Regions from separate parts of the Pseudomonas sp. NFX15 genome, predicted to be linked through region 1. Evidence: predicted binding sites of a transcription regulator. Region 1 holds the regulator's gene; each other region holds the start of a gene.

Region 1 (4,959 bases):
TTGGACATGGCTTCGTCGCCGCTGTTGAGGCCCAGGCGTACCAGACGGTTACGCACCAGCACCAACTCGCCAACCATGTTCATGATCTCGTCCAGACGCGCGGTATCGACGCGTACCGTGGTCTCGGCTTCGCTCGCCGGTTTTTCCGGCGGTGGCGCGGCCGGGGCGCGGGCAGCCGCCGGGGCAGCCGCGGCGGCTGGGGCCGGCGCTTCGGCTTTTGGCTCGGGAGCCCTGGCCACGGGTTTCGGTGCCGCGGCCTTGGCGACCGGAGCCGCGGCGACAGCGCTCGAACCGTTGGCGACCGATGCGGTGCCAACTTCGCTGAACTTGCCTTTGCCGTGCAGTTCGTCGAGCAGCGCCTCGAACTCGTGATCGGAAATCAGATCACTGCCGACCGCCGCCGCAGCGGGGGCGGCGGGTGCAGGCACCGAAGCGATGGCCGACTCCAGCGCCTCGACAGCAAAGTTGCCCTTGCCGTGCAGCTGGTCGAGCAGCGCTTCGAATTCATCATCGGTAATGTCGGAACTGTCGCCCGCCGCTTTCGGTGCGTCTGGCGCGGCCGGAGCCGGCGCAACCGCATCGACGGCGAACTGGCCTTTACCGTGCAGTTGATCGAGCAACGACTCGAACTCGGCATCGGTGATTTCGTCGCTGGCGGCAGCATCGCCGGCCGGCGCAACAACAGCCGCCGGTGCTTCGGCCTGCGCCTTGACGGCGTTCAGCGAGTCCAGCAGTTGTTCGAATTCGGTGTCGGTGATGTCGTCGCAGGCGCTTTCGGCCACCGGTTGTTCGATCACCTCGGCGACGGGCGCAGGCGCCACTTCGTCGGCCGATTGCGGCTCGGCCAGACGGGCCAATGCCGCGAGCAGTTCCGGTGTCGCCGCCGTGATCGGGCTGCGCTCGCGGACTTCGCTGAACATGCTGTTCACCGCATCCAGCGCTTCGAGAACCACGTCCATCAGTTCCGAGTCGACGCGACGCTCACCCTTGCGCAGGATGTCGAACACGTTCTCGGCGATGTGGCAGCACTCCACCAGCTCGTTGAGCTGGAGGAAGCCGGCGCCCCCTTTTACAGTGTGAAAACCGCGAAAAATTGCATTGAGCAGGTCCGCATCATCCGGTCGGCTTTCCAGCTCGACCAATTGCTCGGACAGTTGCTCTAGAATCTCGCCGGCCTCAACCAGGAAATCCTGAAGGATCTCTTCATCGGCGCCGAAGCTCATTAAGGGGGTGCTCCTACAGGTCTAAAAACCCAAAAAACCTGAGATTGTGAAATCTCTAAAATCCCAGGCTGGATAACAAATCGTCCACATCGTCCTGACCGGACACAACGTCTTCTCTTTTATCGGCATGAATCTGCGGACCTTCACCCTGAGAGAGATGTTTTTGTGGATCTTTTTCAGCCAGCATCGCTTCACGGTCATGCTCGATGCCCGCAAAGCGGTCCACCTGACTGGCCATGAGCACGAGCTTGAGCAGGTTGCTTTCGACTTCGGTGACCAGGGTGGTCACACGCTTGATCACCTGGCCGGTGAGGTCCTGGTAATCCTGGGCGAGCAGGATGTCGTTCAGGTTGCCCGACACCGCGCGATTGTCCTGGCTGCTGCGCACCAGGAAGCCGTCGACCCGCCGGGCCAATTCGCGAAACTCTTCAGCGCCGACTTCACGACGCATGAAGCGCTTCCAGTCCGTGCCCAAGGCCTGGGCTTCATCGGCCAGGCTGTTGACCAGCGGCGTGGCGTTTTCCACCAGGTCCATGGTGCGGTTCGCAGCGGCTTCGGTCAGCTTCACCACGTACCCCAGGCGCTCGGTGGCGTCGGTGATCTGCGACACTTCCTCGGCTTGCGGCATGTGCGGGTCAATCTGGAAATTGACGATCGCACTGTGCAACTCGCGCGTGAGCTTGCCCACTTCCTGGTACAGGCCGCGGTCACGGGTCTGGTTGAGCTCATGGATCAATTGCACGGCGTCGCCGAACTTGCCTTTTTCAAGGCTCGCGACCAATTCGACGGCGTGTTTTTTCAGGGTCGATTCAAAATCGCCCAGTGAAGATTCGTTATTGCCCATAGCTCCCCCGTGGCGCACTCATCAACCGATGCGTTCGAAAATCTTCTCGATTTTTTCTTTCAACGCCTGGGCCGTAAAGGGTTTGACCACATAGCCGTTAACGCCGGCCTGGGCCGCTTCGATGATCTGCTCGCGCTTGGCTTCAGCGGTGACCATCAACACCGGCAGGTGCTTGAGCTTTTCATCGGCGCGCACGTGGCGCAGCAGATCGATTCCGGTCATGCCAGGCATGTTCCAGTCCGTTACCAGAAAGTCGATGCTTCCGCTGTTGAGCACCGGGATGGCGGTAGTGCCATCGTCGGCCTCGACGGTGTTGGTGAACCCAAGGTCACGCAGCAGGTTCTTGATGATCCGCCGCATCGTTGAGAAGTCATCAACGATGAGGATTTTCATGTTCTTGTCCAATTCGACCTCCAAGCAGTCTTAAACGCGCCCAGCACCTGGACGCGCCATTTCAATCAATCCGGCAAAGCACTCAATGACTGTCTGGAGCACAACAGATCGCGACCGGTGTGGTTCAACACCCCATCGGCCCCGTTCGCAGTGTCCCCACACTGCCTTCAGCGCGCTCGCCACTCCCCCAAACGCCCCCGCAAACGGGCCGCGCACTGGCTGTGTAACTGGCTGACCCGCGATTCGCTGACCCCCAGGACCTCACCGATTTCCTTGAGGTTCAACTCTTCGTCGTAGTACAGCGCCAACACCAGTCGCTCACGCTCCGGCAAATTGGCAATCGCATCCGCCAGCGCCGCCTGGAAGCGTTCATCTTCCAGATCGCGTAACGGCTCGAGATGAGCACTTGCGCCATCCTCGTGCAGCCCTTCGTGTTCGCCGTCCTGCAACAGGTCGTCGAAACTGAATAAGCGGCTGCCCAGGGTGTCGTTCAAAATCCCGTAATAATCGTCGAGACTCAATTGGAGTTCGGCCGCAACTTCGTGATCTTTAGCGTCACGACCGGTTTTCGCTTCAATCGAGCGAATCGCGTCGCTGACCATGCGCGTATTGCGGTGGACCGAGCGTGGCGCCCAGTCCCCCTTGCGCACTTCATCGAGCATCGCGCCGCGGATTCGAATGCCCGCGTACGTCTCGAAACTGGCGCCTTTGCTGGCGTCATATTTGGTCGACACTTCAAGCAGGCCGATCATCCCGGCCTGGATCAGGTCTTCGACCTGGACACTGGCTGGCAAGCGTGCCAGCAAGTGGTAGGCAATGCGTTTTACCAGCGGCGCGTAACGCTCGATCAGCTCGTACTGCGCATCGCGGGCCGATTTTTTATAGAGGTTGTAACCGCTGGCTGTCATAGCACAGGCCCTGCTGTCTGTTGCACGAGACGCTCGACGAAGAACTCCAGGTGCCCACGCGGGTTGGCCGGCAAAGGCCAGGTATCGACCTTCTGCGCGATGGCCTTGAAGGCCAGCGAGCACTTGGAACGCGGGAACGCTTCGTAGACCGCACGCTGCTTCTGCACGGCCTTGCGCACGCTTTCGTCGTAGGGCACGGCGCCGACGTATTGCAGAGCGACATCGAGGAAGCGATCGGTGACCTTGGTCAACTTGGCGAACAGGTTGCGCCCTTCCTGCGGGCTCTGGGCCATGTTGGCCAGGACGCGGAAGCGGTTCATGCCATAGTCGCGGTTGAGCAACTTGATCAGGGCGTAGGCATCGGTAATCGAGGTCGGCTCGTCGCACACCACCAGCAACACTTCCTGGGCGGCACGTACGAAACTGACTACCGAGTCACCAATGCCCGCAGCGGTGTCGATCACCAATACGTCAAGGTTATCGCCGATGTCGCTGAAGGCCTGGATCAGCCCAGCGTGCTGCGCAGGGCTCAGATGAACCATGCTCTGTGTGCCGGACGCCGCCGGAACGATACGGATGCCGCCGGGCCCCTGCAGCAGTACGTCGCGCAGCTCGCAGCGGCCTTCGATCACGTCGGCCAGGGTCCGTTTGGGTGTCAGGCCCAGCAGGACGTCGACGTTTGCCAGCCCCAGGTCGGCGTCCAGCAGCATGACGCGCCGGCCAAGCTCAGCGAGGGCCAGGGACAAGTTTACAGACACGTTAGTTTTCCCGACGCCACCTTTGCCGCCGGTCACCGCGATCACCTGAACGGGATGCATGCTGCCCATATTATTTCTTTACCTTGTCTTGCATAGACGGAGGCCACATTACTGGCTGCGCGTTCGCTAACGGAACAATGCATGGCAGACCATCGATGTAGGTACAAAAACTATTCATTAATTACCTCAGCCAACCTGCTTGGTCGGACTGTGGTAGATGTCAGCGAACATGTCAGCCATGGCTTCTTCGCTGGGTTCTTCCTGCATTTGCACGCTGACGGCGCGACTGACCAACTGGTGACGGCGCGGCAGATGAAGATCATCCGGGATCCGCGGGCCGTCGGTCAGGTAGGCCACGGGTAATTCGTGACTGATGGCCAGGCTCAACACCTCGCCCAGGCTCGCCGTCTCATCCAGTTTAGTCAGGATGCAGCCAGCCAGCCCGCACCGCTTGTAACTGTGATAAGCGGCGGTTAGAACCTGTTTCTGGCTGGTGGTTGCCAGGACCAGATAATTTTTTGAACGAATGCCGCGGCCGGCCAGGCTTTCAAGCTGCATGCGCAGGGCCGGATCGCTGGCTTGCAGGCCGGCGGTATCGATCAGCACCACGCGCTTGCGCAGCAACGGCTCCAGCGCCTGGACCAGCGACTGGCCCGGATCGACGTGGGTCACCGAGACATTGAGGATACGCCCCAGGGTCTTGAGCTGCTCCTGGGCACCGATGCGGAAGCTGTCCATGCTCACCAGGGCAATGTTCTGCGCGCCGTACTTGAGCACGTAGCGCGCAGCGAGCTTGGCCAACGTGGTGGTCTTGCCCATGCCGGCAGGGCCGA
Region 2 (4,959 bases), on a different contig from region 1:
CGTCAATAAAGCGCAAGCCCTTGAGCGGTGAGCAAATGTCGTGCCGCCGGACGAAAAAAATCCCGGCGGGATAACCGGCCGGGATGATGTGCTGCAACCCTGGACTTTTTACCTCCAGGTTTTTTCAGTGATTCAGAACAATTGCGTGAACAACCAGTACAAACTGCCCGACAACAGGATTGCCGCCGGCAACGTCAGCACCCAGGCCATCAACAGGTTGCGGATGGTCTTCATCTGCAAGCCGCCGCCGTTGGCAACCATGGTCCCGGCCACGCCCGAAGACAACACATGGGTGGTCGACACCGGCAAGCCGAACATGTCGGCGGCGCCGATGGTCAGCATCGCCACGGTTTCGGCCGACGCGCCCTGGGCGTAAGTCAGGTGGGTCTTGCCGATCTTCTCACCGACGGTCACCACGATGCGTTTCCAGCCGACCATCGTGCCCAGGCCCAGGGCGATGGCCACGGCAATCTTCACCCACAGCGGAATGAAGCGCGTGGAATTGTCGATCTGTTGCTTGAACAATTGCAGCTTGCCGCTGGTGTCGGCGTCGAAATTGCCGACCTTGTTCTTGTCCATCAGGCGAATGGTTTCGCTGGTCAGGTACATGTCGTTACGCACGTTGCCCACGGCCTCGGCCGGGACTTTCGACAGTGAGCCGTAGCTTTTTACCTGAGCACCGATGCTGCCCGTCAGCGCTGCCAGCGCCGGCACCAGTTGCGGGGTGGCTTCCTTGCTGCGCACGTATTCTGAGAGCACCGGGCGCGGGTCGGCCGGGGACGGTTGCGGCGCAGCCTTGATCAGCGCTTGCTGGGTCACTTCGGCGACCGCCGCGAACTGCAACGCTTGATCGGCGGGCATGGTGCGGTTCAGTGCGTAGGCCATCGGCAGCGTGCCCACCAGGATCAGCATGATCAGGCCCATGCCTTTTTGGCCGTCGTTCGAGCCGTGGGCAAACGACACGCCGGTGCAGGTCACGATCAGCAGGCCGCGAATCCACCACGGCGGCGGGGTCTCGCCTTTAGGCTCCTTGTACAGCGCACGATTCTTGACGAACGCGCGCAGGGCCAGCAGCAACAGCGCGGCGCAGCCGAAGCCGACCAGTGGCGACAGCAGCAGTGCGTAACCGATCTTGGTCGCTTGCGCCCAGTCCACGCCGCTGGTGCCGTCGCGGCCGTGCATCAGGGCGTTGGCCACGCCGACGCCGATGATCGAACCGATCAGGGTATGCGAGGACGAGGCCGGCAGCCCTAGCCACCAGGTGCCGAGGTTCCACAGGATCGCGGCGATCAGCAGGGCGAAGATCATCGCGAATCCGGCGGACGAGCCGACTTGCAGGATCAGCTCCACCGGCAGCAGCGCGATGATGCCGAACGCCACCGCGCCGCTGGACAGCAGCACCCCGAGGAAGTTGAAGAACCCGGACCAGACCACCGCCACGTTCGGCGGCAGCGAGTTGGTGTAGATCACCGTGGCCACTGCGTTGGCGGTGTCATGGAAACCGTTGACGAACTCAAAGCCCAAGGCGATCAACAGGGCCACGCCCAACAGCAGGAACGGCGTCCAGGTGGTCACCACCGTGCCGAGTTCGTGCATGTCGTGCATCAGGCTGTAAGCGGTAAACAACAAGCCGATGGCCAGCACGGCAAAAAACACCACGATGGTGAGCAGGCCGGGTTTTTTATCGAATTGTGGTTTGGCGCTGCCGGCGGGCGCCGGGGCGGCGGTGAAGGAGGGCGTAGCCATCACTGACATTCCTGAGGAGGGAGGTGTATCGGTGATAATCGTTGCCAATTGTTACAGGGAGACTGCTTTGGATCAGGGTTTGGGTGTTTCGTGGGCCATCTTATCTGAAACCCCACAGATCCTGAGGTGATGCGAAACCCTGTGGTGAGGGGGCTTGCCCCCGTTCGACTGCAGAGCAGTCGTCAATTCAGCTAACCCGAATTGAATGACTGAGTGATGGGGCGGCTTCGCCACCCAATGGGGGCAAGCCCCCTCGCCACAGTCGATCAGTGTCAGGTGAGGGCGGGGCTCAATAATCCTGCTGCTTGCGAAACGCCCAGCGCCCGGCAATCACGGTAAACGTCGCCACCAGTGCCACCAGAATCCAGAAACCCTCCGGGTCACCGGCCAGCGGAATACCGCCGACGTTCATGCCGAAAAAACCGGCGATGATGTTGATCGGCAGCGCCAGCACCGTCACCACCGTCAGGGTGAACAGCGTGCGGTTGGTCTGTTCGTTGATGTTGGCGGCGATCTCTTCCTGCAACAGCTTGATCCGCTCACCCAGCGCCGTGAGGTCGTTGATGATCAACGCAAACTCCTCGGTGGATTTGCGCAACTCCTTCACGTCTTCCTTTTGCAGCCATTGCGGTGGCCGATTGAGCAGGCGCAGCAAGGAGCCCGGCTCCAGCGCCAGCAGCCGTTGCAAACGCACCAGCACCCGACGATTGGCGCCCAGTTCGGCGCGGTTGGTCGATAGCCGCGACGAGAGCAATTGGTCTTCGATCTGGTCCACGCTCTGGCTGGTCTTGCGCACGATCTGGGTCAGCACCTCACCCTGGTCACGCAGCAAATGCACCAGCAGTTCCAGTGGTGAGCGGAAGCACTCCCGGGCTTTCACCGACGAACGCAACTTGTCCACCGAGTGCAGCGGTTGCAGGCGAGCGCTGATGATCAATTTGCTGCGGGCGCACACCCACAGCGTCGAGACATCCGACGAGACCAGGTTGCTGAGGTTGAACACTACGTCGTTGACCACCGCCAGCAATGCGTTGTCGACGTGCTCGATGCGCGTCGAGCGCGAGCCTTCGTGCAGCGCTTCGAAAAATTCCTCGGGCAATTCCAGATGGCTTTTCATCCAGCGCTCACACGCGGCGTGCGCAAGGTTCAGGTGCAGCCAGAGAAATTGCTCGTCGCTCTCGGGGTGTTCCAGGTACTGCAAGGCCTCGGCGGAATTGATTTCCCGACCGGCCTCACCGGGGCGAAAGCTGAAACCGTAGAGCAGGCCGAACAGATCCGTGTCGCGATGGCTTTGATCGATGCTGTGGTTCATGAGGACTCGCAAGGGGAGACGCCTGTCACGGGTTTTACAGGTTCACTTGAGCGGCATCATCGCAAGCTCGAATGACGTTTTTGTGACAGCAAAATAACCGCAAACGGTTGCGCTACCGGCGGTCGGAATATTCTCAAGAACCGCTCTGGCACGCCGATCACGCTTGGGTTAAGTTGCGCGCCGCAAACTTCAGTCGCGACCGCAGACAGGGATGTCCGGACACTTTTCACGCCCTCGCGGGCGTGCCTCATTCCTGTCATGAGTACCCTTCGATGCTTTTGCAAAAGTCCCTGAGAACGCAAATTCTCGCCCTGCTGAGCGGCAGCCTGCTGGCGATGCTGTTGATCGCCCTGGCGTGCTTTCACTTCCTGTCCAGTGGCGTTCAAAGCTACGCCAACCTGATCGAGGGCCCGCTGCATACCTCGCAATTGATCGATGAAGCCAACCTGCAGTTCAAGGTGCAGGTGCAGGAGTGGAAAAACGTCCTGCTGCGCGGCAAGCAGCCGGCGGACCTGAGCAAGTACTGGGGGCAATTCGAAGACCGTCAGCGCGATGTGCAAAACATCCTCGGCGAACTGGCCGCGCAGAAAAGCATCGAGCCGTCACTCAAAACCCGCATCGAACGGTTGCGTGACGAGCATCGCCAGTTGGGCGTGGCCTATCAGAAGGGCCGGGACGCTTATGTAGCGGCTGGCGGTGATCCGATGGCGGGCGATAACGCGGTCAAGGGTGTGGACCGCGCCGCCAGCGATCAGATGAGCGAACTGGTGAGCGAATTGCGCAAGCAGGGCGCCGAGCAATCGACCTTGATCAGTGCCGGTGCCGAGCGCACGGTGTGGCTGGGGATCATGGTGATGCTGGTGTCAGGTCTGCTGATCGGCCTGCTGAGCCTGTGGCTGGTTAACCGCAATCTGATCGAGCCGATTCGCAAACTGATCGACTACGTGGCGCAACTCAGCCAGGGCCGATTTGCCGAGCGGGTAGCCAGCACCCGTCAGGACGAGTTGGGCAAACTGGCGATGGCCGCCAATACCTTGCGCGACTTCCTCGCCGAGACCTTCAGCCGCTTGCAGCGCAGCGCATCAGACCTGGACAGCGCCAGCGGTGAATTGAACTCGATCGCCACCCTGATGGCCGGCGGTACCAACGAGCAATTCAACCGCACCGATCAGGTGGCCACGGCGATGAACGAAATGTCCGCCACCGCCCAGGAAGTCGCGCGTCATGCCGCCGAAGCGGCGCGGGCTGCCGACGATGCTGACCAGTCAGCCCAGCAGGGCGAAAAAGTCATGCAGGTCACCATCCATACCATCACCCAGATGCGCGGCGAAATCGCCAACACCGCCACGGTCATCCGCCAACTGGAAACCGACAGCGGGCGCATCGGCAAGGTGCTGGAAGTGATTCGCGGCATCGCCGAACAGACCAACCTGCTGGCGCTCAACGCGGCCATCGAGGCGGCGCGTGCCGGTGAGGCCGGGCGCGGTTTCGCCGTGGTGGCCGATGAAGTGCGCAGCCTGGCCCAGCGCACGGCGGCGTCAATCATCGAGATCAACCAGATCATCCAGACCGTGCAGACCGGTGCCATCGAAGCGGCGCAGGCGATTGAGAGCGGTCAGTCGCGCAGCGAGCAAAGCGTGCAGCAAGTGACCGAGGCGGGCGCCATGCTCGAACGCATCACCCTCGCCGTGGAAGCGATCCGCGACATGAACCGCCAGATCGCCACGGCTGCCGAAGAGCAGACCTCAGTGGCCGAAGACATCTCGCGCAACCTCACCGAAATCACCAGCATTGCCAGCACTAACCTGGACAACGTGCAGCGCACCGAAGCGGCCAGCAGCAACCTGCACGGTTTGTCGGGGCGGTTGAACGAGGTGACGGCGCGCTTGAGCGCCTGATGT
Region 3 (4,959 bases), on a different contig from region 1:
AGCGGTTTTTTGCGTCAGAGAGATCCTTGATGATCCAGATCCATCTTCCATTCCCCAGATCAACGAGAACGACATGACCGTTAAAGAATTGAGCCAGGAAGCGCGACACGAAGAAGCGCTGAAGAAGTACGTGCTGGATGCCCCGGCACTGATGGAAGAGATCAAGGACCTGAGTCCTGATGATCAGAAAGACCAGATTCAGTGGGCGTTCGAGGATGAGGCCGAAGCCCAGGGCTTGCAGCCGTGGGAGTTGACCCTCAAGTACACGTCGACGCCAGAAGAGTTCGAGAGCAAACGCCTTGAGCTGCACAAGGAAGCGGCCGAGGTGCTGGGCGTCGAGTGGGAAGAATACTGCGAGATGAACAATCTGGTGGTTTAAACGTATATTCAAGCATTTGTAGGAGCCCGGCTTGCCGGCGATAGCGATCTCAAGGACGCTTTCGCCGGCAAGCCGGGCTCCTACAGGATTGTCAGATACTGAGACGCATCGACAGATCCACCGCTTTCACATCCTTGGTCATCGCACCAATCGAGATGTAGTCCACCCCGGTCTGTGCGATCGGCAGCAACGTACTTTCGTTGATCCCGCCGCTGGCTTCCAGCTTGGCCTTGCCGGCGTTCAGGCGCACGGCTTCGCGCATGTCGTCCAGGCTCAGCTCATCGAGCATGATGATGTCGGCACCGGCCGCCAAGGCCTCTTTCAACTCATCCAGGCTTTCCACTTCGATTTCCACCGGCTTGCCAGGCGCAATCTTGTGCGCAGCGGCGATGGCTTGCGCAATGCCGCCACTGGCGGCGATGTGGTTTTCCTTGATCAGGAAGGCGTCGTACAGGCCGATGCGGTGGTTGTGGCAGCCACCGCAGGTCACGGCGTACTTTTGCGCCATACGCAGGCCCGGCAAGGTTTTGCGGGTGTCGAGCAGCTTGACCTGAGTCTCGGACACGAAGTCCGCCAGGTACTGCGCGCGGGTGGCCACGCCAGACAGCATTTGCAGGAAGTTCAGGGCGCTGCGTTCGCCGGTCAGCAACGAGCGCGCCGGACCTTCGAGGTGGAACAACACCTGGTTGGGTGTCACGCGCTCACCGTCGGCAACCTGCCAGTGCACCGCCACCCGCGGGTCCAGTTGCCGGAACACGGCATCCACCCAGGCGGTGCCGCTGATCACGGCGGCGTCACGCGTAATGATGGTGGCTTTGGCCAGGCGTTCGGCCGGGATCAATTGCGCGGTGATGTCGCCGCTGCCGATGTCTTCGCGCAGCGCACGGCGCACGTTGGCTTCTATTTCGGCGGTCAGATCGGCGAGACGTAGATTCGGCATAACGGACTCCACAAACAAAGTGGCTCGATTATAGGGCCATGGCGTGGACCAACCCAAGGCACAAGCACGCTCCTTTGGCATCGGCGGCACTGACGGGCAAGCTCAGGTGCCTCAAACACGGCAAATGATCGCGCCTTGGGGGATTCTCGCGGCATACTGTGCAAAACACAGTCGACGTTGAAGGAATCGGTATGCAGTTGGACCCCGCGCGCGGTTGGATTCAGGGTGCGCTTGTCTGCCCCTCACCCAACTTCAATGCGCGCCCCACGGACGAAATTTCCCTGCTGGTGATCCACAACATCAGCCTGCCGCCGGCGCAGTTCGCCACCGGCAAGGTGCAGGAGTTTTTCCAGAATCGCCTGGATGTCACTGAACATCCCTATTTTGCTGGGATCGCGGATTTGCGTGTGTCCGCGCATTTTCTGATCGAACGCGACGGTACCGTTACCCAGTTTGTGTCCTGCCTCGAGCGTGCGTGGCACGCCGGTGTATCGATTTTCGAGGGGCGGGAAACCTGTAACGATTTTTCACTGGGCATCGAGCTCGAAGGCACCGATGATCTGCCGTTCACCGACGCGCAGTACAGCGCGTTGACGGTCCTGACCCGCCAGTTGCAGCAGACGTTCACGGCGATTACCACCGAACGGATCTGCGGGCACAGCGACATTGCGCCTGGGCGTAAAACCGATCCGGGGCCGGCGTTCGATTGGGCACGCTATCGTGCCGCCCTGGCACAGGGAGAAGGGCAATGAGTTTTCTGGTGTTGTTGTTGGCGGTGTGGATCGAGAAATTCTCGGCCCTGCGCCATCGGGTCCAGCGTGACAATGGCTGGATTCACGAGCTGAACAAGCTTGAGGCCAACCCGCGGCTTTCGGCCCGCCCGTGGTTGGTGCTGTCAATCCTGGTCTTGTTGCCGGTGGCGCTGCTGGGTTTGCTGTTGATCGTCATTGACCCGGTGGCCTATGGTTTGCTGGCCCTGCCCATCCATTTGCTGGTGGTGATTTACAGCCTGGGCCGCGGTGACCTGCTGGGCGACCTCGGGCCGTTCCGCGATGCCTGGCGTCGGGAAGACCTGCAAGCGGCGGCCCACGTCGCCAAGCGCGACCTGGATATCTGCGCCGACAATGGCGACCAATTGCTGGAACGGGTCGAAGGGCACTTGTTGTGGGAGGCCTATCACAGTTTTTTTGCGGTTATTTTCTGGTACTTCCTGCTGGGCCCGGTGGCGGCGCTGAGCTATCGGCTGCTGGCGCTGGCCGAAGAACACGGGAAAAACCCGGCAGTGGTCGAACGTGCCGGGCAACTGCGCCACGCTTTTGACTGGGTGCCGGTGCGTCTGCTGGCGGCAAGCCTTGCGTTGGTCGGCAATTTTGTCGCGGTCAGCCGGGTCATGCTCCATGAGCTGCTGAACTGGAATATCAGCGCCGCGCAATTGATCGAGAAAGTCGGGCTGGTGGCCGGTGAAATTCCGGCGCCGGTGGCCGGCGCCGAAGGTGTCCATAACCTGGACCGCATCTGGGAACTGCTCCTGCGCGCCGCGGTGCTCTGGTATGCCGGGTTTGCGTTGTGGACGGTCCTGCCTTAGCGCTCTAGCCAGGGTCATTATGGAGAGGGATCTTGTGGTGAGGGGGCAATCCCCCTCACCACAGGGTTCACTCACCTGCGCGGATGAAGCCTGTCGTTAACCTTAAGTTACAAAACCTCCTGCCGATTTAAGTTATACAGAGATAGCGCCGAATAGTGGCTATCTGCTTTCTGTCTGCGCCTGCCAAAAAAAAAAAATAAAAAATTGAAGGGAGACATCCAGTGAAGAGCTTGCTCTATCCCGCTGTCGCACTGATGAACCGCCTGAGCTTCGGCATGAAGTTCAGCCTGATCAGCGTACTGTTCCTGGTGCCGATGCTGGTGACCAACTTCTATCTGGTGCGTGACTCCTACCGCGAATTCCAGGGCACGCGCATCGAACTGCAAAGCCTCGATCTGTTGGGCAACAGCCTGGCGCTACGACGGGATCTGGAAACCCTGAACAACCTGGTGCAGATCAACGTCAGCCTTGGCCAGTCGGGCAAGGCCAGCAACGTCGAATCTAAAATCAGCACGCTTGAGCAAACCATCCTGGCGCGGCTGCAAGGGCTGGCGGCGATGGCCAGCGACCCGGAACAAATCGCCATGTTCGACGGCAAGCGCGATGAAATGATTGCAGCCTTCAAGGCCCAGCAAGCGGAAACCTCCCTGCAAAGCAAAAGCGCCCTGATCGGCAAGCTGGTGGGCAGCGCGCAGATTTTCAGCCAACTCGTTACCAGCCAGGCTGGCCTCAGTCGCGACAACCAGAGCGACATGCGCCAATTGAGCGAGTTGATTACCCTCGTGACCCCACGCGTCACGCAGATCCTCGGCGAAGGCCGGGCCATGGGGTCGTTTTCGTTGGGGCAGGGTTTCATCAACTCGGCGTCGAGTACCCGTTTCGATGAGTTGTTGGCGCAGATCGAAAAACTGCAAAGCGAATATGGCCTGAAGCTGCAAGATGCCCTGGCTTCAAGCAAGGCGGCGCGTGAGACCTTGGCTGCGCAAGCCGAACTCAGCCGGACATCGTTGAAGAAAGCCAGTGAGTTGTTCGAAGAACAAGTGGTCATGGCCGACACCCTCGATGCGCCGTGGCAGGGTTTCTACGATCAGGTCTCGGCCCTGATGGACCAGACTTACCAACTCAATGAAGCGACCCTGAAGTATCTCGGCCCGCAATTGCAGCAGCGCTTGGACCAGAACCGTACCCATATGATCTTGCAGGCCGTGGCGTTGTCAGTGGTGTTCGTGCTGATTTTCTATCTCTACGGCGGTTTCTATGCCTCGACCCGCACCACCCTCAAGCGTCTGGGCGGGGTGATGGACAAGGTGGCGGCCGGTGACATGACCGTGACCTTCAGCGCCCACAGCCGCGACGAACTGGGCGAGTTGGGGGAAGTGTTCAATGGCACGGTGAAGAAAATCCATGACCTGATCGAGCGGGTGGGGCAGACCGTCAGCGAAGTCGAACGCCAGGCCGGCCAGGTGGAGAACGTTTCTGCGCAGAGCAACCAGGCCGTGGCCGGGCAGCGCACGCAGATCGAACAGGTGGCCACGGCGATGAACCAGATGACCGCCACGTCCCAGGAGGTCGCGCGCAGTGCCGCTGCGGCGGTCAGCAGCGCCCACAGCGTCAACGACGAAACCATCAGTGGGCGTGGCCTGGTGGAATCCCAGCAGGGTAGCATCGCCGCGCTGGCCAATGAGATCGATCAATCGGTGCTGGTGATCAATCAACTGGCCAGCGACAGCCAGTCCATCAGCCGCGTGCTCGAAGTGATCAAGAGCATCGCCGAGCAGACCAACCTGTTGGCGCTCAATGCCGCCATCGAGGCTGCACGGGCCGGCGAGCAGGGTCGTGGATTCGCCGTGGTGGCGGATGAAGTCCGGACCCTGGCCAAACGCACCCAGCAATCGACTGAAGAAATCGAGCAGATGATCGCCAAGCTCCACGGCGGTGTCGGTGCGGCGGTCAAGGCCATGGGCACCAGCCATGAAATGGCCAGCGGCACGGTGGGCCAGTCGGAAAAGGTCCAGCGGGCGCTGGAAAACATCCTCGGCGCGGTGGGCATGATCG
Region 4 (4,959 bases), on a different contig from region 1:
ATCGACTCGATCGCACGGTGGGCGCGCAGCATGATGGTGCCACCCGGGGTTTCGTAGCAGCCACGGGACTTCATGCCCACGTAGCGGTTCTCGACGATGTCGAGACGGCCGATACCGTGTTCACCACCGATACGGTTCAGGGTCGCCAGCACGGTGGCCGGGGTCATTTCGACGCCGTCCAGCGCGACAATGTCACCGTTGCGGTAGGTCAGTTCCAGGTACTGCGCCTTGTCAGGAGCGTTTTCCGGGGAAACGGTCCAGCGCCACATGTCTTCTTCGTGCTCGGTCCAGGTATCTTCCAGCACGCCGCCTTCATAGGAGATGTGCAGCAGGTTGGCATCCATGGAGTACGGGGATTTTTTCTTGCCGTGACGCTCGATCGGGATCGCGTGCTTTTCAGCGTAATCCATCAGCTTTTCACGGGACAGCAGGTCCCATTCGCGCCATGGAGCAATCACTTTCACGCCAGGCTTCAACGCGTAAGCGCCGAGTTCGAAGCGAACCTGGTCGTTACCCTTGCCGGTGGCGCCATGGGAAATGGCGTCAGCGCCGGTTTCGTTGGCGATTTCGATCAGGCGCTTGGCGATCAGCGGACGAGCGATGGAAGTACCCAGCAGGTACTCGCCTTCGTAAACGGTGTTGGCGCGGAACATCGGGAAAACGAAATCGCGCACGAACTCTTCGCGCAAGTCGTCGATGTAGATCTCTTTGACGCCCATGGCCTGAGCCTTGGCGCGTGCAGGTTCGACCTCTTCGCCCTGACCCAGGTCAGCGGTGAAGGTCACGACTTCACAGTTATAAGTATCCTGCAGCCACTTGAGGATCACCGAAGTGTCCAGGCCGCCGGAATACGCCAGAACGACCTTGTTTACGTCCGCCATGCCATCACTCCACGGGGTTCTACGGAAAGCCGGGAAGTCTACCGCTCATGCAGAATAATTTACAGTGGCGCGACAGCTTATGACGACGAAGCGACAGTTTATATCGAGAGGGCGACAATGACCGGAGGGTCAGGAAGTTGTCGAATTGCCTGGCTTCGTCGCCTGCGGGGCGACTTGTTCGGCCGGTGCGCCACGCTCCAGGCGTACCGCGACACGACGGTTCCTGGAGCGGTTGGCGTTGTTGGTGTTCGGCGCCAATGGATAGCTCTCGCCGTGAAAACGCATGGTTATCTGCGACTCCTGGATGCCATTGGCCTTGAAGAAGTCCATCACCGCCAGGGCCCTGCGCCGTGACAAATCACGGTTGGTCAGGCGATTGCCGCTGTTGTCGGAGTGACCGTCCAGTTCGATGTGATTGACCGTCGGATCGGCCTTCATGTACTCCAGCATCACCTGCAGCTTGGCCTTCGCCGCACTGTCGAGTTCGATTCCGCCACCGGGAAAACCGATCTGCGACTGCTTCACCTGTTCGAAATTCTGAGGCAACAGCTTGGCCACACAGCCTTGATAATCGGCAAACGCCTGGGTGAACTTCACCGGCAACAAACGCACCTCCGACACCCGGCCATCGCCCGAAGCGTGGCGGATCACCGGGCTGCGCCCATCTATCAGGCCGCTGATCAGGCGCCCGGCCTGCACTTGCGTACTGTTGAACAACACATTGCCGCTGCCGATTCGCACCGAACCCAGGTTGATGTCTTCACGTCCCGGTTGCCACGGTGCCGCCGCCGCCAGCAAGGTCGCCGAGCCGCCGCCCATCATCGGGTTGTAGGCCTTGAGACGAAAGGTGGCCTGCTCACCGGCCTTGCGCACGAATTCGCCCGAACCGAAATCGGTGATCGGCTGGGTCAGGCGGCATTCGAACTTGTCACCTTCGACCGTCCACTCAATGTTCTCCAGTCGGGTCTGGAACGTGAGTGCCATCGCGGGAAGGCTGGCAAACACACTGAGCAAGGCTAAATAACGCTGGCGCACGGGAGGCTCCACTGGCTTCTACAACAAAAAGACCGACACACAGATGTTTACGGCATACCTGTTGGATATCGGAAGCTTCCCGCAAAACTTGATAGCGAGTGCCTGCAAGAGTCTTTTCCGGTAGCATTCCCTTCAGTTTGACCCGCCTGGAATCCCCTCATGTCCGACCGCCTGACCCTGCTGCGTCCCGACGACTGGCACATTCATCTTCGCGATGGTGCCGTGCTGACCAATACTGTCGCGGATGTTGCGCGCACCTTTGGCCGCGCCATCATCATGCCCAACCTGGTTCCACCCGTGCGCAACGCGGCCGAAGCCGATGGCTATCGCCAGCGGATCCTCGCCGCTCGCCCAGCCGGCAGCCAGTTCCAGCCGCTGATGGTCCTGTACCTCACCGATCGCACCCAGCCTGAAGAAATTCGCGAGGCCAAGGCCAGCGGCTTCGTGTACGCCGCCAAGTTGTACCCGGCCGGCGCGACCACCAACTCGGATTCTGGCGTTACCAGCATCGACAAAATCTTCCCGGCGCTGGAGGCCATGGCCGAAGTCGGGATGCCGTTGCTGATTCACGGTGAAGTCACCCGTGGCGATGTCGACGTGTTCGACCGCGAAAAAATCTTCATCGATGAGCACATGCGCCGTGTAGTCGAGCGTTTCCCGACCCTCAAAGTGGTCTTCGAACACATCACCACCGCGGATGCCGTGCAGTTCGTCAACTCGGCTTCGGCCAACGTCGGCGCGACCATCACCGCGCACCACCTGCTGTACAACCGCAACCACATGCTGGTGGGCGGGATTCGGCCGCACTTCTACTGCCTGCCGATCCTCAAGCGCAATACCCACCAGGAAGCCCTGCTCGACGCCGCCACCAGCGGCAGCGAGAAGTTCTTCCTCGGCACGGACTCGGCGCCCCACGCCCAGCACGCCAAGGAAGCCGCTTGCGGTTGCGCCGGCTGCTACACCGCCTATGCAGCTATCGAGATGTATGCCGAAGCCTTCGAACAGCGCAACGCGCTGGACAAGCTCGAAGCCTTCGCCAGCCTCAATGGCCCGCGGTTCTATGGCCTGCCGGCCAACACCGATCGCATCACCCTGGTCCGCGAAGAATGGACCGCCCCGACCAGCCTGCCGTTTGGCGAGCTGACCGTTATCCCGCTGCGCGCCGGTGAAAAACTGCGCTGGCGCCTGCTGGAGGAACACGCGTGAGTGAAGACCATTTCGACGACGAACTGGAAGGCAATGGCGGCGCAGGCGGCCCTCGTCATCCAATGGCAGCCAGGTTCCGTGGTTACCTGCCGGTGGTCGTCGACGTAGAAACCGGTGGTTTCAACTCGGCCACCGACGCCCTGCTGGAGATCGCCGCGACCACCATCGCCATGGATGAAAAGGGATTTGTGTATCCCGATCACACCTACTTCTTCCGGGTCGAACCGTTTGAAGGCGCGAACATCGAAGCGGCGGCCCTGGAGTTCACCGGGATCAAGCTCGATCACCCGTTGCGCATGGCCGTAAGCGAAGAGTCTGCTCTGAACGATATCTTCCGTGGCGTGCGCAAGGCCCTCAAGGCCAATGGCTGCAAACGGGCAATCCTGGTCGGGCATAACAGCAGCTTCGACCTGGGCTTCCTCAATGCAGCGGTTGCGCGGATGGACATGAAGCGCAACCCGTTCCATCCGTTCTCCAGCTTCGACACCGCAACGCTCGCGGGCCTGGCTTACGGCCAGACCGTGCTGGCCAAGGCGTGCCAGGCGGCAGACATCGACTTCGACGGTCGTGAGGCTCACTCGGCCCGCTATGACACCGAGAAGACGGCGGAGCTGTTCTGCGGCATCGTCAATCGCTGGAAGCAGATGGGTGGCTGGGAAGACTTCGACGACTGATGCTGTTGGCTCTTTTGTAGGAGCGAGCCTGCTCGCGATGGACTAGAGAGCGCTGCGGAGTATCAGGCTTCCCGCGTTATCGTTAACGACCATCGCGAGCAGGCTCGCTCCTACAGGGTCTAAGTCCCGTGCATAAAAAAACCGGCCCTCAAGGCCGGTTTTTTTGTACCTGCAACGCGCCTTACAGAGCGGCAGCGTGCTCGGTCAGGTAAGCCGCAACGCCTTCTGGCGAAGCGTTCATGCCTTTGTCGCCTTTCTTCCAGTTGGCAGGGCAAACTTCGCCGTGCTCTTCGTGGAATTGCAGAGCGTCGACCAGACGCAGCAGCTCTTCCATGTTACGACCCAGCGGCAGGTCGTTGATGATCTGCGAGCGGACAACGCCTTTGTCGTCGATCAGGAATGCGCCACGGAACGCCACGCCGTCAGCGGACTGAACGTCGTAGGCCTTCATGATTTCCTGCTTGATGTCGGCAGCCATGGTGTAGCGAACTTCGCCGATGCCACCGTTGTTGACCGGGGTGTTGCGCCATGCGTTGTGGGTGAAGTGCGAGTCGATCGACACAGCGACCACTTCCACGTTGCGGGCCTTGAATTCCGACATGCGGTTATCCAGAGCGATCAGCTCGGACGGGCAAACGAAGGTGAAGTCCAGTGGGTAGAAGAACACCAGGCCGTATTTGCCTTTGATCGCCGAAGACAGGGTGAAGCTGTCAACGATCTCGCCATTGCCGAGTACGGCCGGTACGGTGAAGTCAGGGGCTTGTTTGCCTACGAGTACGCTCATTGGATATCTCCTGGTGTAATAGCGTGAGAAACAGGGTTCGTATCAGCCTGCCACCCTGAGGCGACAGCCCTGTGACACGACCCCCGGTCGCAAAAGACCGGTCATCATACACCGCGTATTTGAGCTGGCTTAGCTGTTTTTTCCCGCGGCGATGAAATCCCCGCGAGTTCTGCCCAGCGGATTGGCCGGACAGACCGTTCGTCAGCCGCGCTCTTTTATGGCGAAAAGTGCCGTGAAACCACTTTGACAATCATTCTCGTTAACATTAAGATCCATCGCAATTGAGTCACAATCAGCGACGGTCTTCTTTATGTATGTTTGCCTCTGCACTGGCGTCACCGACGGTCAAATCCGCGATGCGATCTATGAAGGATGCTGC

What was found. Region 1 encodes FliA, which starts transcription of late flagellar genes. Its sites were predicted from a motif close to CTAAAGTTTNNNNNNNNNNNGCCGNTAA; they were not measured.
Region 2: J1D76_RS02485 (methyl-accepting chemotaxis protein) is a predicted target of FliA. The motif match lies at 3,191-3,218, and genes of this name have one in related genera.
Region 3: J1D76_RS20925 (methyl-accepting chemotaxis protein) is a predicted target of FliA. The motif match lies at 3,006-3,033, and genes of this name have one in related genera.
Region 4: J1D76_RS16835 (flagellar protein MotY) is a predicted target of FliA. The motif match lies at 1,982-2,009, and genes of this name have one in related genera.

What each region holds. Positions count from the first base shown of each region.
Region 1 covers NZ_JAFMPV010000020.1:67,540-72,498, reverse strand. Annotated here, with positions in the region: gene J1D76_RS20035 (chemotaxis protein CheA) at 1-1,223, opposite strand, end outside; gene J1D76_RS20030 (protein phosphatase CheZ) at 1,279-2,067, opposite strand; gene J1D76_RS20025 (chemotaxis response regulator CheY) at 2,089-2,460, opposite strand; gene fliA (RNA polymerase sigma factor FliA) at 2,628-3,368, opposite strand; gene fleN (flagellar synthesis regulator FleN) at 3,365-4,195, opposite strand; gene flhF (flagellar biosynthesis protein FlhF) at 4,313-4,959, opposite strand, start outside.
Region 2 covers NZ_JAFMPV010000002.1:74,136-79,094, forward strand. Annotated here, with positions in the region: gene J1D76_RS02475 (inorganic phosphate transporter) at 133-1,746, opposite strand; gene J1D76_RS02480 (transporter) at 2,036-3,058, opposite strand; gene J1D76_RS02485 (methyl-accepting chemotaxis protein) at 3,331-4,956, shown strand.
Region 3 covers NZ_JAFMPV010000022.1:49,584-54,542, reverse strand. Annotated here, with positions in the region: gene J1D76_RS20945 (DUF6388 family protein) at 74-379, shown strand; gene nadC (carboxylating nicotinate-nucleotide diphosphorylase) at 471-1,319, opposite strand; gene ampD (1,6-anhydro-N-acetylmuramyl-L-alanine amidase AmpD) at 1,511-2,071, shown strand; gene ampE (regulatory signaling modulator protein AmpE) at 2,068-2,904, shown strand; gene J1D76_RS20925 (methyl-accepting chemotaxis protein) at 3,126-4,959, shown strand, end outside.
Region 4 covers NZ_JAFMPV010000015.1:6,500-11,458, reverse strand. Annotated here, with positions in the region: gene J1D76_RS16840 (argininosuccinate synthase) at 1-881, opposite strand, end outside; gene J1D76_RS16835 (flagellar protein MotY) at 1,011-1,916, opposite strand; gene pyrC (dihydroorotase) at 2,076-3,122, shown strand; gene rnt (ribonuclease T) at 3,119-3,796, shown strand; gene J1D76_RS16820 (peroxiredoxin) at 3,978-4,580, opposite strand; gene J1D76_RS16815 (bacterioferritin-associated ferredoxin) at 4,891-4,959, shown strand, end outside.